One region of the Streptomyces sp. NPDC045846 genome, then DNA from elsewhere that is predicted to be linked to it. Evidence: riboswitches for the same ligand, from Rfam matches in the RefSeq annotation. Region 1 holds a riboswitch; the other holds the start of a gene.
The links. Region 1 has a riboswitch for glycine ahead of gcvP (aminomethyl-transferring glycine dehydrogenase). Riboswitches for the same ligand answer to the same signal wherever they lie in the genome.
Positions count from the first base shown of each region.

Region 1 (8,301 bases):
CCCAGCCCCTCCAGGCACTGGTGCAGCTTGTCCCGGTAGCGGTGCCGATCGGACAGGTCGAACCCGCCTGCCTCGACCTTCTCCCCCATCGAAGGGTCCCTCCTCGAATGGGCAGCCAGCGACACCGGCCGCTCGCGTCATGGTCGATAATGCCCAGGCAGACTGATCCATAACGCCAGCGCGGGCGACGCCACCGGAGTAGCGTCAGGGCCAGGGCCCGCGGCACATTCAGCGGGCATACGGCAACGTGCAGTTACCGCCCGCTCGGAAATGGTGAAAAACACCGACGAGATTCGGCCGACCCCCGGCGGGAAGGCTTTCCAGGTGGAGGGCCCGCGCCGGACATTCCCCCGGGTGAATCGCCTGCACGGAAGGTCCGGATACCGACTTGCGGGCAATATCCGCGACAGCTAGACGAAACACTGCGTGAACACGTGTCGTATAAACTCCGCAAACGAGGCAGAGAGTTGGCGCCCCGGCCATCGCTCGACGGCCCCCCTCTGACCCCGCACCGCAGACAGCGCCGTCCGCACTGCCCACGCATCACCGTGTCTCCGAAGTGAGAGGCGACCCACCATGCCGCTGCATGTCCCCCCGGCCCCCGCGCCCGCCCTGCGCAGCGTACTCGCGGCACTCGGTTCCCCCACCGCCGTACGCGAGGCCCGCACCCCGGCCCTCCGCTCCGCCGAAGGTCCGCTCACCCCCGAACTCCCGCTCCCGCTCCACGTCCTGGACGGGATCACCCCGGGCGGCCGGACCCCGCGCACCCACCTGGCCGGCTGGCGCTTCCTCATCAGCGACCCCGAGCATCCGGTCGCCGCCGCGGACACCCGCCTCACCCCGGACGGCTGGGCCTTCTCCCACTTCTTCGAGGGCCCCTACATCGCCTCGACCCAGCGCGCCCTGCGCCAGGCCGAACCGCTCACCGGGCACTACCAGCCCCGGCTGCTCTCGGTCCCCGAGCTGTACATGCTGACGCTGTGGCTGCACTCCGACGCCACCGCCGACGGCGCCTCGGGCTCCCCCGCCCCGCACGACCTGCTGGTGCCGCTGGCGCCCGCGCCGCCCGGCATCTGCGCGCACCGTCCGCTGCGGGTGAGCGAACTGCTGCCGGTCCTGACCCTGCGCCTGGCCCCCGCGCCCCTGCTCGGCCAGCCCGTCTGACCTCGCCCTCGGCGATGCGCGAAAAAAAGTGCCCCGCGACCGGTGTGGTGGCGGGGCACTGGTGTGTCTATGCTGCGTACGCGCCGCCTCGGCCATACGGGCTAGTCCCGCCGGGCCACTGCGAACCACCCGAAAAGACAGGCCAGTTGAGCTGAACCGTCCGCACGGGTGATACGTCATTAAGCAGTAGGAAGCGCTGCCGCGAAATCCCTGCGGATTGACGCCCGTGGGGCAACACTGGGATCGGACCGACCGACTGACTACGGGGGGCGGCCATGAACAACGCATCGAGCCGCAGCACACTCACCACGACGCAGCGAAAGAACGCATCCATGTGCCAGCACCAGCCAGCCTGCCCTACAGCCTTCTCCGCCGACCGGGAAGCCGCGAAGCCCGTGGCACACCACCCGGAGCAGGGGTGGAGCCTGCTGTGCAACGGTGTCCTGCTCTTCGAGGACACCGGTGAGCTGCTGCCGGACGGGCAGATCATCGCCCCGCACCGGTCGCTCACGGCGGAGCAGGTGGCGACGGCCGCCTGACGCGGCCTCGTTCGGCAGTTCTCGTACGGACCCGTCCCCGCGGACGCGTTCCGTACGGACAACACAAGGGCCGGCCCGGGGAACATCCCCCGAACCGGCCCTTACGCATGTCCGGTCAGTTGTCGTACTCGTCCAGGGGCGGGCAGGAGCAGACCAGGTTGCGGTCGCCGAAGGCGCCGTCGATGCGGCGGACCGGCGGCCAGTACTTGTCGGCGGCCGAGACACCGGCCGGGAAGACGGCCTCCTCGCGGCTGTAGGCGTGGTTCCACTCGCCGCCGAGCGCCGCCGCGGTGTGCGGGGCGTTGGCCAGCGGGTTGTCGTCGGCCGGCCAGGCGCCGGAGGCGACCTTCTCGATCTCGCCGCGGATCGCGATCATCGTGTCGCAGAACCGGTCGATCTCGTTCAGGTCCTCGGACTCGGTGGGCTCGATCATCAGCGTGCCGGCCACCGGGAACGACATGGTCGGCGCGTGGAAGCCGTAGTCGATCAGGCGCTTGGCGATGTCGTCGACGCTGACGCCGGTCGCCTTGGACAGCGGCCGCAGGTCCACGATGCACTCGTGCGCGACGAGCCCGTTCGGGCCCGTGTAGAGCACCGGGTAGTGCGGCTCGAGGCGCTTGGCGATGTAGTTGGCGGCGAGCACGGCGACCTGGGTCGCGCGCTTGAGGCCCTCGCCGCCCATGAGACGTACGTACGCCCACGAGATGGGCAGGATGCCCGCGGAGCCCCACGGCGCGGCCGAGATCGGGCCGACGCCCGTCTCGGGACCGGCGGACGGCTGGAGCGGGTGGTTCGGCAGGTACGGCGCGAGGTGCGCGCGCACGCCGACCGGGCCGACGCCGGGGCCACCGCCGCCGTGCGGGATGCAGAACGTCTTGTGCAGGTTCAGGTGCGAGACGTCGCCGCCGAACTTGCCCGGCTTGGCGAGGCCCACCAGGGCGTTGAGGTTGGCACCGTCGACGTACACCTGGCCGCCGGCCTCGTGGACCAGACCGCAGATCTCCGCGACGTGCTCCTCGAACACCCCGTGCGTGGACGGGTAGGTGATCATCAGCACCGACAGTTCGTCGCGGTACTGCTCGATCTTGGCGCGCAGGTCGTCCGCGTCGACCTCGCCGTCGTCGGCGGTCTTGACGACGACGACCTTCATGCCGGCCATCACGGCGCTCGCGGCGTTGGTGCCGTGCGCGGAGGACGGGATGAGGCAGATGGTGCGCTGGGTGTCGCCGTTGGCGCGGTGGTAGGCGCGGACCGCGAGCAGGCCCGCGAGCTCGCCCTGCGAACCGGCGTTGGGCTGGATGGACACCGCGTCGTACCCGGTGACCTCGGCGAGCCGCTCCTCCAGCTCACGGATGAGCGTCAGGTAGCCGGCGGCCTGCTCGACCGGCGCGAAGGGGTGCATCTGCCCGAACTCGGGCCAGGTCACCGGCTCCATCTCGGTGGTCGCGTTCAGCTTCATGGTGCAGGAGCCGAGCGGGATCATGCCGCGGTCCAGCGCGTAGTCGCGGTCGGCGAGCTTGCGCAGGTAGCGCAGCATCGCGGTCTCGGAGCGGTGCTGGTGGAAGACCGGGTGGGTCAGGAAGTCATCGGTACGCAGCAGGGCGTCGGGCAGCGTGTCGGCGGCCGTCTCGTCCAGCGCCTCCACATCGGCGTCGACCCCGAACGCGGCCCAGACGGCGGCGAGTTGGGCCCGCGTGGTGGTCTCGTCGCAGGCGAGGGAGACGGTGTCCGCGTCGACCAGGTGCAGGTTGACCCCGCCCTCGCGGGCGGCGGCGACGGCCTCGGCGGCCTTGCCCGGCACCCGCACGGTCAGCGTGTCGAAGTAGGCGCCGTGCACGACGTCGACCCCGGCGGCCCTCAGGCCCTCGGCGAGCAGGACGGCGTAGCGGTGGGTGCGCCGGGCGATCTGCCGCAGCCCGTCCGGGCCGTGGTAGACGGCGTACATCCCGGCCATGACGGCCAGCAGCACCTGCGCGGTGCAGATGTTGCTGGTGGCCTTCTCGCGGCGGATGTGCTGCTCACGGGTCTGCAGGGCCAGCCGGTAGGCCTTGTTGCCGTCCGCGTCGACGGAGACGCCGACCAGGCGGCCGGGCAGGCTGCGGGCGAACTTCTCCTGGACCGCCATGAATCCGGCGTGCGGGCCGCCGAAGCCCATCGGGACGCCGAAGCGCTGGGTCGTGCCGACGGCGATGTCGGCGCCGAGCGAGCCGGGCGAGGCGAGCAGCGTGAGCGCGAGCAGGTCGGCGGCGACGGTGACGATCGCGCCGAGCTCGTGGGCCGCGTCGATGACGGGCTTGAGGTCGCGGACCTGGCCGGAGGCGCCGGGGTACTGGAGCAGCACGCCGAAGACGCCGCGCTCGGCGATCTCGGCGGGGATGCCCTCGCTCAGGTCGGCGACGACGACCTCGACGCCGGTCGGCTCGGCGCGCGTCTGAATCACGGCGACGGTCTGCGGCAGGGTGTCGGCGTCGACCAGGAAGACCCCGCCCTTGACCTTGCCCACGCGCCGGGACAGGGCGAGCGCCTCGGCGGCGGCGGTGCCCTCGTCGAGCAGCGAGGCGCCCGAGGTGGGCAGGCCGGTCAGCTCGGCGACCATGGTCTGGAAGTTGAGCAGCGCCTCCAGGCGGCCCTGCGAGATCTCCGGCTGGTAGGGCGTGTACGCCGTGTACCAGGCCGGGTTCTCCATGACGTTGCGCAGGATCACCGGCGGCGTGAAGGTGCCGTAGTAGCCAAGACCGATCATGGGGGCGAGCACCTGGTTGCGGTCGGCGAGCCGGCGCAGCTCGGCGAGCACCTCGGCCTCGGTCCGCGCCTCGGGCAGCCCCAGCGCCCCGGCGCTCTTGATGACGTCGGGAACGGCGGCGGCGGTCAGCTCGTCGAGCGAGCCGTAGCCGACCTGCGCGAGCATCTTCGCCTGGGCCCCGGCATCGGGCCCGATGTGGCGCTGCTCGAACGGGATGCCACGCTCAAGGCTGCTGAGCGGAATGCGGTTGGCGGTCATTACGGAGGCCTCCTGGTCGCACGACCTGCGAGGGGCACCACGGCGCGGGTGCCCGGACGGCCTCCCCCTCTGTCATCTCAACCTGAGAGCTTCACCGGGCGCGTGGCAGCGACCCGGTTTTCACCGTCGGTGAGGAAAGGTTCCGCCCGGGCCGGAGTGCCCGTGCTTCCCCCGTCCTGCTTTCCAGAGTGACCTCGTCCGTGCGGTCCGTGGGCCTGAGAGATTCCGGGGAGGAGTTGCTCCTTCGGCGCCCGCCGCGAACTCAGGGAGCTCGCCGGAGGGCTCTCCCGCACGGGGTCAGCAGCCGTTTGCCAGCCTACCAGCGAGGTCCGAGCCCGATTCTTTGTTCCATGTCTCAAGTGGCCAACACTCACGATGTGCACTTTCGTAGTGCTTATGGAGCAGTTGTAACCGGTTGCGACCAGTTGGAGGGACCGTGCAGACCGATATCGATCCGCGCAGCCTGATCGGCCGCAAGGCGTACGACCGCAGTGGACGCAAGATCGGAACGGTGGACGAGGTCTACCTCGACGACGCGACGGGCGCACCCGAGTGGGCCGCGGTGCGCACCGGCCTGTTCAGCCGGGACGCCTTCGTCCCCCTGGAACCCAGCACCCTGGTCGAGGAGGCCCTGCACGTCCCGTACGACCGTGCCCTGATCAAGGACGCGCCCGACTTCGGCGTGGGCCGCCACCTCTCCCCGGACCAGGAGCTCCAGCTCTACCACCACTACGGTCTGGACATCGCGGCCCCCGACCCCGGCCCGCCGCCGTCCGACCGCGACTTCGGCCGGCTCGCGGGCGGCGACATCTGACCCCCGACGACAGCCTCCCCGGCCTCACCCTCGCCCTCGCCCCTCGCCGCGTCCGTTCCCTCGACGAGCGGCAGCGGCTCCGAGACCGTGAGGCCGGGATCGTCCACCCGGAAGGTGCGCACCCGGCCGGGCCCCGCTGACGTCGGCGTCTCGAAGCGCACGGTGACCCGGCCGACCCCGCTGCCCTGCACCCACCCCGGCCCGTACTCGGCATGGCGCACGTCGTGCCCGGCCAGCCACCGCCGCTGCGCCGGATCCGGTTCGGGCTCCGCCTCCACGGGCTCCGCCGGGCCCTGCTCGCCCTCGGGCTCCTCCTCCGCCCGCTCCCCCGCTGCCTGAGCGAACAGGTCCTCCTGCGTGAAGTCGGCGAGCCCGCTGACCCCCACGCCGAGCAGCCGGACACCACCGGTGGTGTCCACGGAGTCGAGCAGGCGCCCGGCGGCCTCGCGCACCACCGCCGGGTCGTCCGTGGGACCGCGCAGCGTCTCGGACCGGGTCAGCGTCGAGAAGTCGTAGCGGCGGACCTTCAGCACGATGGTCCGGCCCGAGTGCCCGGACCCGCGCAGCCGCTGCACGCACCGGTCCGCGAGCCGCCCCACCTCGGTCGTGATCCGCACCCGGTCGTGGAGGTCGATGTCGAAGGTGTCCTCCACCGACACCGACTTGGCGTCCCGCTCGGCCACCACCGGCCGGTCGTCGTACCCCGCCGCCATCCGGTACAGCGACGCCCCGTGCGACTTCCCCAGCAGCCGTACGAGCTCGTCCTCGCCCGCCTCGACGAGGTCGGCGACCGTGGCCATCCCGGCCCGCCGCAGATGCTCCCCGGTGGCCGGCCCGACGCCCGGCAGGGTGCGCACCGTCATCGGCGCGAGGAGCTCCCGCTCGGTGCCCGGTTCTATCAGCACGAGCCCGTCCGGCTTCGCCTGCTCGGAGGCGATCTTGGCGAGCATCTTGGATCCGGCGAGCCCGACCGATCCGCTCAGCCCGGTGACCGCCCTGATGTCCCTGCGCAGCCGCTCACCGGCCTCCCGGGCCGAGGCCGACCCGAAGGCCACCCCGCCCGCCTCCAGGTCCACGAAGGCCTCGTCCAGGCTCAACGGCTCGACCAGCGGGGACAGCCGCCCGAGCAGCTCCATCACCTGCTCGCTGATCGTGCGGTACAGCTGGAAGCGCGGCACCAGATAGGCCGCGTTCGGACAGAGCCTGCGGGCCTGCGCCATTGGCATCGCCGAGCGCACCCCGAACCGTCTGGCCTCGTACGACGCCGTCGAGACCACCCCGCGCGGCCCGAGCCCGCCCACGATGACCGGCTTTCCGCGCAGGCTCGGCTTCGACGCCTGCTCCGCGGCGGCGAAGAAGGCATCCATGTCCAGATGCAGGATGGTCGGCGCGGCTCTCACACGACCGATGCTGCCGTACGCCACTGACAATCGGCCCGGCGGCGCCGCCGGAGGGGTCAGACAGCGCGGTTGCGCCGTCTGGCCAGCTCGTCGGCCGGGTTGTGCCCGACGAGGGTCTCGCCGGTGTCCACGCGCTCGCCGTGCAGCTGCGACAGGGCCGCCTCGACGTCCCGCCACACCACGCCCACGGCGATCCCGAAGATGCCCTGGCCGCCCTGGAGCAGGTTCACGACCTCGTCCGGGGACGAGCACTCGTACACCGTGGCCCCGTCGCTCATCAGCGTCATCCGCTCCAGGTCGCGAAAGCCGCGCTCCCGCAGGTGCTGTACGGCCGCGCGGATGTTCTGGAGGGCTACGCCGGTGTCCAGGAAGCGCTTGACGATCTTCAGGACGACGACGTCCCGGAAGCTGTAGAGACGCTGGGTGCCCGATCCGTACGCCGGACGGACACTGGGCTCGACCAGGCCGGTGCGGGCCCAGTAGTCGAGCTGTCGGTAGGTGATCCCCGCCGCCGCGCACGCGGTCGGCCCCCGGTATCCGATCGTTTCGGTACTCGGGTCGGCCGCACTGCTGTGGAGCGGGTACGGCCCGCCCTCCCCCGGACTACGTCCGGGAGCGCCCCCTGCCGTACCGTCGCCGCTCATTCTCACGCCGACCCTCCGTCCTTGACCTGCCCACTCGACGGTAGGCAGTCACTCGGGGTGCGTCAACGATCGCCACACTCGGCACGCCGAGTGATAATCACCCTGAGAGTGGTTTCCCGTGACTCTCGACGGGAAAGGCTACTCGAATGCGCCGAAACACCCCCGGCGCACGCACCGCGCACGCCGTCCTCGCGAGGGCCGCCGGATCACGCGTATCCGGAGCTCACTGGCTGTTGGTGCCGAAGTCCTCGGGCGAGATCTGGTCGAGGAACTCGCGGAACTTCTCCACCTCGTCCTCCTGCTCGTCCGGGATGGCGATGCCCGCGTCGTCGAGGACACCGTCACTGCCGTAGATCGGCGTTCCGGTGCGCAGGGCCAGCGCTATGGCATCGGACGGCCGGGCGCTCACCTCGACCCCACTGGCAAAGACCAGCTCCGCGTAGAAGACGCCTTCGCGCAGGTCCGTGATGCGGACCTCGGTCAGCTCCTGGCCCACGGCCTCCAGCACGTCCTTGAAAAGGTCGTGCGTCAAGGGCCGCGCCGGCGCCATCCCCTGCTGGGCGAAGGCGATCGCGGTCGCCTCCCCCGGACCGATCCAGATGGGGAGGTACCGATCGCCTCCCACTTCACGCAGGAGCACGATCGGTTGGTTGGAGGGCATTTCCACCCGGACACCCACGACGTCGAGCTCGTTCACACAGCAACCCTAGGACGTGCTCGGCAGGTTTGGGTAGTCGGG
Region 1 is NZ_JBWKKJ010000006.1:7,444-15,744, reverse strand. It holds gene AC07F3_RS17520 (glutamate-cysteine ligase family protein) at 1-89, opposite strand, end outside; gene AC07F3_RS17515 (hypothetical protein) at 577-1,164, shown strand; gene AC07F3_RS17510 (DUF5999 family protein) at 1,497-1,703, shown strand; gene gcvP (aminomethyl-transferring glycine dehydrogenase) at 1,819-4,704, opposite strand; glycine riboswitch at 4,898-5,004, opposite strand; gene AC07F3_RS17500 (PRC-barrel domain-containing protein) at 5,141-5,518, shown strand; gene AC07F3_RS17495 (DNA polymerase IV) at 5,434-6,918, opposite strand; gene AC07F3_RS17490 (MerR family transcriptional regulator) at 6,975-7,562, opposite strand; gene AC07F3_RS17485 (bifunctional nuclease family protein) at 7,786-8,259, opposite strand.

Region 2 (8,301 bases), on a different contig from region 1:
GCGGCGCGTTCCCATCAGCAGTGCGAGCGGAGGGCGACACCGGGCAGCGGGTCGAGCTGCTCGCACAAGGGCCCGAACGGCCCTGCATGCCGGGAGTCTTCAATGGCCTCGCGATCACCCGCCAGACCTGGCGGCGAATGTATGCGTAAACGTGATGCGGAGAGAGGGTTTCCGTTATCCGGACGCCTGTGAACCAGGGGCGGACATGGGGAAGTTGGGGCGCAAGTGACGCGGTGCCCTATTGCGGTCTTCGCCCCACCAGAACGGACATTCCCGTTACGCGCTGGGGAAGTTGACGGGTTCTGTCCCGGTTGGTGTGCCGCGCCGGGAGGGATTCAGTACGTGCGCGGGGCGGCCGGCGGGTAGCCGTACCCGGCGGTACCCGGCGCCGGGGCGGCGGGCGCCTCGCGGTCGTAGAACGGGCGGGCCCCGGCCTTGAGCCACATGGCGACCGGGTCGTACTCGTCGGACATCGCGACCGTGGACACCGCGAGCCCGTCCGGCACCGCGGCGATGGACTGCTGCATCATCGCCCGCACCGCGTCGACCGACCGCGGGCCGGTGTCGTAGAGGTCGAGCCCGATCGCGAGGTACGGGGTGCCGAGCGCGGGCTGCACCCAGGCCCGGCGCAGCGAGCGCACCGCGGGGGTGCGGTGCGCGTGCTGCGCGAGCAGGGCGTAGAACTGCGGGATCTCCACGGCCGGTTCGGAGAGCCGGAGCGGCCCCGCGGGCATCCGGTCGAGGCCGGTGGCGATCCGGCGCAGATCGGTCCACGGGATGCCGACGCCGCCGCCGGGGGCGTGCGGATTGAGCCAGATCCCGTACCGGTCGGGGTAGAGGGCGCGGGCCACTTCCAGGGCGCCCGCCACTTCGTGCGCCCGGTTCCAGCCGCTGGCGGCGAGCTCCTGGGCGGAGGTCACACAGGGCGCGTAGGCGACGCCGTCGACCTCCATGTTTCCGTACTGGGCGTCCGGGGAGCCGGGCCGGCCGTTCCACAGCAGCATCCAGACCTGGCCGGTGGCGGGGTCCGCGAGCGCGTGCAGCAGCGCCTCGTACACGTCGTAGCGCCCGGGCGTCACCTGGCGCAGCATGTGCTCGACCTGCCCGGCCGCCGCGGTGCCTGACGCGCTCACCCTGGGTCCCGCCCCTCTTCGATCCACCGTGCCGACGCCTGCGCCGCCACGCAGCCCCGGGCACACGCGTGCGGCTGCGGGGATGCAAGGGTCATGAAACCAGGTTAAGCCGCCGCACAGACACCGCCATGACCCGGCGGGACCGGCCGCGACCGACCCGGCGGCCGCTACTGGGCCCGCGTGTAGAAGGGCCGCACCCGCTCGCGCATCCAGGTGGCGACCGGATCCTGGGTCACGTCGAGCAGGACCAGGTTGACCGGCCAGCCCACCGGGACCCGGCCAAGAGCCCGGCCCAGCGCCTCCATGGGGGCGTTGCGGCCCGCCCCGTCCCAGGTGGAGAACTCCACGCCGATGAAGAGCGTGGGCGAATCGCCCTCGATGGAGGCGAGCGCGCGGCGGGCGCTGAGCACCACGCCGGTCGCCTCGAACTCCTCGGACGCGGCCGCCAGGAAGTCGACCGGGTCCTCCTGCCAGTCCGGCTCGAAGAGACGTACCCGGGCACCGGACGCGGGTCCGTCGAGCGCGGTACGCCCCGTACGGCACAGCTCGGCGACGGCGGGCGGGGGCAGTGGCACCCCGACCGCGCCCTCGGGGTTGACCACGATGCCGAGCTGCGGCGGCAGACCTCGGGCGAACTCGACGGCGGGGGCCACGGCGAACGACATGTGGGAGCCGACGCACTGAAGGAACTGCTGCTCGGAGCTGTACACCGGGACGTAGGGGGCGCCCCCGAGCTCCATGGTGGGCAGGTCGAGGTCGGCGCTGTCCTGGCCGCCGCCGTTGGGCAGCGGCACCCACACCGCGTTGCGGCCGAGCACCTCTATCAGCCTGGGTCCCGCGTCGGGGTGGCCGAGCGCGGCCGCCAGGGCCTCTTCGAGCTCGTTGCCCGGCCAGCCTCCGCCGCCGTGCGGGTGCGCGAACGCGTGCTCCGGAAAGTTCATGTGCCGTCCTTCTCCCCCGACTGCTGTCGTGCCCCACGACCCTAGCGCCGCACCCGTCGCCCGGGGAAAGGTGCCAGGTGGGCGCCGGGGCCGCTACTCGGCGAAGCCGATCCGTCGCAGCACGTCGGCCGACGCGCGGTCGAGCAGGACCGCCGAGGCGCAGCCGGTCGGCAGCCGCCCGGCCTCCACCTGGGCTATGAGCCTGCGGGCGGCGCCGCGGTGCCGGGCGAAGGCGTACTTCGACACCCAGCGGCCCCGGCTGGCCTGGCCCTCCAGGGCGGTGCCGGGCGGCACGTCGAGCACGACGAGCCGCAGCGCGCGTCCCCTGCGCCGCGCCCCGCGCCCCAGCCAGTGCCGCACCCACGCCTGGGTGCCGCAGTCGTGCACGACGAGGCTGTCCCCGGAGCGCAGCGCCCACCAGGTCCTGGCGAAGTGCGCGGTCCGGGTCAGCGGTCGGTACAGGGCGTACGGAATGCCGGGCAGTCGGCGCTGCCAGGCGCGGCGGGTGTCCTGCGAGTCGATCCGGCGGTCCGTGACGGTGCGGCGCATCAGCGTCGTCTTGCCGCTGCCCGGCAGGCCCGACACCACCACGACGTCGCCCGCGTCGAAGAGCAGCTCGGGCGGTGTGTGCCCGGGCCTGCCGCGCAGGTCGCGGACCGCCTCGCCCACCACCGGCCGGGCGCGCGGCGGGGGCGCCCCGCGGCCCGGCCCCGGTGGCGCGGCCGCCTCCCGCACCTGGCCCGTGTTGTGTCCAACCGTCATGGCACTCCCCCCTGTTCGGGTCCCGCGACCTCTGCCCACGAAGTGTAAAGAGACGGTAATAGGTCGCCAACGATTTGCCGCTTCCGGGATGCGTGCAATGATGTGCGCGCCAACTGCATACCGGCCGTTCGAATCCGCGCGGGAGAGTCCTCAGCAGCTGTGAGCTGGGGCGCCGAAGGAGCAAGTTCCTCCCTTGAATCTCTCAGGCCCCGTACCGCGCGGACGAGGCAGATCTGAAAAGCGGGCCGTCCCCTGCCGGGCGTCCCCACCCAAGGTGCAAGCCGTGCCGCGCAGCGCGCGCCGGTGAACCTCTCAGGTTCCGATGACAGATGGGGAGGATGTCCTCGACCGTCATGCCCCGGGACCTTGGAGCACCATCCATGAGCAACGCCCCCCGCCTCACCTCCCTCGATGCCCTGCATCGTTCGCTGGGCGCCACGATGACCGACTTCGCGGGCTGGGACATGCCGCTGCGGTACGGGAGCGAGCGAGACGAGCACAACGCCGTACGCACCCGCGCCGGGCTCTTCGACCTGTCCCACATGGGCGAGATCACGGTCACGGGACCCGAGGCCATGAAGGCCCTGAACTACGCGCTCGTCGGCAACATCGCCACCATCGGCCCGGGCCGCGCCCGGTACACGATGATCTGCCAGGAGGACGGCGGGATCGTCGACGACCTGATCGTCTACCGCCTGGGCGAGGCGGAGACCCCCGAGTACATGGTGGTCGCCAACGCGGGCAACGCGCAGATCGTGCTCGACGCGATCACCGAGCGTGCCGCCGGGTTCGACGCCGAGGTCCGCGACGACCGCGACGCCTACGCGCTGATCGCCGTCCAGGGCCCCGAGTCCTCCGGCATCCTGAAGTCCGTCACCGACGCCGACCTAGACGGCCTCAAGTACTACGCGGGGCTGCCCGGCACGGTCGCCGGTGTCCCCGCCCTCATCGCCCGCACCGGCTACACCGGCGAGGACGGCTTCGAGCTGTTCGTGGCCCCGGACCACGCCGAGCAGCTGTGGCGCGCGCTGACCGAGGCCGGCCAGGGCGCGGGCCTGGTGCCCTGCGGGCTGTCCTGCCGCGACACGCTGCGCCTTGAGGCGGGCATGCCGCTGTACGGGCACGAGCTGACCACCGCGCTCACCCCGTTCGACGCCGGTCTCGGCCGGGTCGTGAAGTTCGAGAAGGACGGCGACTTCGTGGGCCGTACGGCTCTGGAGGCCGCCGCCGAGAAGGCCGCCGCGAACCCGCCGCGCAAGCTGGTCGGGCTGATCGCCGAGGGCCGCCGGGTGCCGCGCGCCGGGTTCTCCGTGGTCGCGGACGGCGAGGTCGTCGGCGAGGTCACCTCCGGCGCCCCGTCCCCGACGCTGGGCAAGCCGATCGCCATCGCGTACGTGGACGCCGCGCACGCCGCGCCGGGCACCGCCGGGGTCGGCATCGACATCCGCGGTACGCACGAGGCCTACGAGGTCGTCGCGCTCCCCTTCTACAAGCGCGAGAAGTGACCTTCCCGTCCCCCTCGCACCACCCCTCTCGTCCCACTGTGCGAGACACACGGCGAGACCCCGTCAGCAGCACTCCCCCGCGTACAGGAGAATCCAGGTCATGAGCAACCCGCAGCAGCTGCGCTACAGCAAGGAGCACGAGTGGCTGTCGGCCGCCGAGGACGGCGTGTCGACGGTCGGCATCACGGAGCACGCGGCCAACGCGCTCGGTGACGTCGTGTACGTACAGCTTCCGGAGGTGGGCGACACGGTGACCGCGGGCGAGACCTGCGGCGAACTGGAGTCCACCAAGTCGGTCAGCGACCTGTACTCCCCGGTCACCGGCAAGGTCGTCGAGGCCAACCAGGACGTCGTGGACGACCCTTCTCTCGTCAACTCGGCCCCGTTCGAGGGCGGTTGGCTGTTCAAGGTGAAGGTCACGGACGAGCCGGGCGACCTGCTCTCCGCCGACGAGTACACCGACTTCGCCAGCTGACCTAGAGACCACAGGGATCGTCTGATGTCGCTTCTGAACCAGCCCCTCCACGAGCTGGACCCGGACGTCGCCGCCGCCGTCGACGCCGAGCTCCACCGTCAGCAGTCCACCCTCGAGATGATCGCCTCGGAGAACTTCGCTCCGGTCGCGGTCATGGAGGCCCAGGGCTCGGTCCTCACCAACAAGTACGCCGAGGGCTACCCGGGTCGCCGCTACTACGGCGGCTGCGAGCACGTCGACGTGGTCGAGCAGATCGCGATCGACCGCATCAAGGCGCTCTTCGGCGCCGAGGCCGCCAACGTGCAGCCGCACTCGGGCGCCCAGGCGAACGCGGCCGCGATGTTCGCGCTGCTCAAGCCGGGCGACACGATCATGGGTCTGAACCTGGCCCACGGCGGCCACCTGACCCACGGCATGAAGATCAACTTCTCCGGCAAGCTCTACAACGTGGTCCCGTACCACGTCGACGAGACCGGCGAGGTCGACATGGCCGAGGTCGAGCGCCTGGCCAAGGAGTCGAAGCCGCAGCTGATCGTGGCCGGCTGGTCCGCGTACCCGCGCCAGCTGGACTTCGCCGCGTTCCGCCGGATCGCGGACGAGGTCGGCGCCTACCTGATGGTCGACATGGCCCACTTCGCGGGCCTGGTCGCCGCGGGGCTGCACCCCAACCCGGTGCCGCACGCCCACGTCGTGACCACCACCACGCACAAGACCCTCGGCGGTCCGCGCGGCGGTGTCATCCTGTCGACGCAGGAGCTCGCCAAGAAGATCAACTCCGCGGTCTTCCCGGGTCAGCAGGGCGGCCCCCTGGAGCACGTGATCGCGGCCAAGGCGGTCTCGTTCAAGGTCGCGGCCTCGCCGGAGTTCAAGGAGCGCCAGCAGCGCACCCTGGACGGCGCCCGGATCCTGGCCGAGCGCCTGGTCCAGGACGACGTGAAGGCCGTCGGCGTCGACGTCCTGACCGGCGGTACCGACGTGCACCTGGTCCTGGTGGACCTGCGCAACTCGGAGCTCGACGGCCAGCAGGCCGAGGACCGCCTCCACGAGGTCGGCATCACGGTCAACCGCAACGCCATCCCGAACGACCCGCGGCCGCCGATGGTCACCTCGGGTCTGCGGATCGGCACCCCGGCGCTCGCCACCCGCGGCTTCGGCGACGACGACTTCCGCGAGGTCGCCGACATCATCGCCGAGGCCCTGAAGCCGGACTTCGACAAGGACGCCCTGGCCGCCCGGGTGTCCGCTCTGGCCGCCAAGCACCCGCTGTACCCCGGCCTGAAGTAGTTTCGTACGCTTTAGTTCTCGGTTCATTCCGTACGAAGCCCCGGGGCACCGCGCACACTGGGTAGTGAGCGCGGTGCCCCATTCCATGCTGTGCCTGCTTTGCTCTGCACCACCCCGGCAGACAACGGCGTCTACCAGACCCCCCAAGGAGTCCCCGTGGCCATCTCGGTCTTCGACCTGTTCTCGATCGGCATCGGCCCGTCCAGCTCCCACACCGTCGGCCCGATGCGGGCGGCCCGGATGTTCGCGGCCCGGCTGAAGAACGAGGGCCTGATCGCGCACACCGCGCGGATACGCGCGGAGCTGTACGGCTCGCTCGGCGCCACCGGCCACGGCCACGGCACGCCGAAGGCGGTGCTGCTCGGCCTGGAGGGCGCCTCCCCGCGCACGGTCGACGTGGAGACCGCCGACGACCGGGTGGCGCAGATCAAGGACTCGGGGCGGCTCAACGTGCTGGGCATGCACGAGATCGACTTCTCCTACGACGACGACCTCGTCCTGCACCGCCGCAAGGCGCTGCCCTACCACGCCAACGGCATGACGGTCTTCGCCTACGACCTCGACGGCACGCTGGTCCTGGAGAAGACGTACTACTCGGTCGGCGGCGGCTTCGTGGTCGACGAGGACGCCGTGGCGGGCGAGAGTCCGATCGTGCCGGACGACACCGTCCTCAAGCACCCCTTCCGCACCGGCGACGAGCTGCTGCGGCTCGCCCGGGACACCGGCCTGTCGATCTCCGCCCTGATGCTGGAGAACGAGAAGGCCTGGCGCACCGAGGACGAGATCCGCTCCGGGCTGCTCGACATCTGGCGGGTCATGCAGGCCTGTGTCTCGCGCGGCATGTCCCGCGAGGGCATCCTGCCCGGCGGCCTCAAGGTCCGCCGCCGCGCCGCCACCACCGCCCGCCAGCTGCGCGCGGAGGGCAACCCGGAGGCGCACGCCATGGAGTGGGCGACGCTGTACGCGATGGCCGTCAACGAGGAGAACGCGGCGGGCGGCCGCGTCGTGACCGCGCCCACCAACGGCGCCGCGGGCATCATCCCGGCGGTGCTGCACTACTACATGAACTTCGTGCCCGGCGCGGACGAGGACGGCATCGTCCGGTTCCTGCTCGCCGCGGGTGCGATCGGCATGCTGTTCAAGGAGAACGCCTCGATCTCCGGCGCCGAGGTCGGCTGCCAGGGCGAGGTCGGCTCCGCCTGCTCGATGGCGGCGGGCGCGCTCGCCGAGGTGCTCGGCGGCACCCCGGAGCAGGTGGAGAACGCGGCCGAGATCGGCATGGAGCACAACCTGGGGCTGACCTGCGACCCGGTCGGCGGTCTGGTCCAGATCCCGTGCATCGAGCGCAACGGCATGGCCGCCGTGAAGGCCGTCACCGCCGCCAAGATGGCGATGCGCGGTGACGGCAGCCACAAGGTGTCCCTGGACAAGGTCATCAAGACGATGAAGGAGACGGGGGCCGACATGAGCGTCAAGTACAAGGAGACCGCCCGCGGCGGCCTCGCCGTCAACATCATCGAGTGCTAGTCGCTCCGCGGGAAACGGAGCGCTTCGACCGCGGGACCGGCCGTGGCCGGTCCCGCGGTTCCTCGCGCACCTGCCGGGCGCTGAACGGCCCCGGCTCCGCTCAGGCGGAGTGCGCCGCCGGGCGCTCCCTGGGCGCCGCCGCCAGGGCCGCGGTGACCTCCGCGACGCCGCCGCGCAGCCCGTAGACGGGGGTGGCGGGCTGCTGGCGCCAGGAGTCGTCGATGCCGCCCGCGTCCACGGTGTCGAAGCCCAGCTCGTCGACGAGCTCGCGGACCAGCTGCTTGGCCGCCGCGTCGTCGCCCGCCACGGGCAGCGCGATCCGCTCGGGGTCGCCCTGGGGGCGCGGGCGGTCCAGCAGGTCCTGCGCGTAGGTGCCGTTGAAGGCCTTGATCACCGGGTGGCCGATGTGCTGCTCGGTCCAGCGGCTCTCCGGCAGGCCGTCCTCGATCGCGTCGATCCGGCCGTCGCGCTCCTTCGGGTAGTAGTTCCCGGTGTCGATGACGGCGAAGCCGTCGGCCGCGCCGTCGAGGAAGCCCTTGGGCAGGTCGGGGACGTGCTTGAGCGGGATGGTGACCACGACGACCTGGGCGCCGTCGGCCGCCTCGGCGACGGTGACCGGCGTGGCGCCGGTCTCCTCGGCGAGGGCGGAAAGCGTGTGCGGGCCACGGGAGTTG
Region 2 is NZ_JBWKKJ010000009.1:159,526-167,826, reverse strand. It holds gene AC07F3_RS25625 (enhanced serine sensitivity protein SseB C-terminal domain-containing protein) at 336-1,133, opposite strand; gene AC07F3_RS25620 (enhanced serine sensitivity protein SseB) at 1,301-2,074, opposite strand; gene AC07F3_RS25615 (AAA family ATPase) at 2,168-2,836, opposite strand; glycine riboswitch at 2,966-3,063, shown strand; gene gcvT (glycine cleavage system aminomethyltransferase GcvT) at 3,217-4,341, shown strand; gene gcvH (glycine cleavage system protein GcvH) at 4,442-4,816, shown strand; gene glyA (serine hydroxymethyltransferase) at 4,841-6,100, shown strand; gene AC07F3_RS25595 (L-serine ammonia-lyase) at 6,257-7,627, shown strand; gene AC07F3_RS25590 (NADPH-dependent F420 reductase) at 7,728-8,301, opposite strand, start outside.
Region 2: it holds a riboswitch for glycine, as region 1 does, so the genes downstream of both, gcvT (glycine cleavage system aminomethyltransferase GcvT) here and gcvP (aminomethyl-transferring glycine dehydrogenase) in region 1, are expected to answer to the same signal.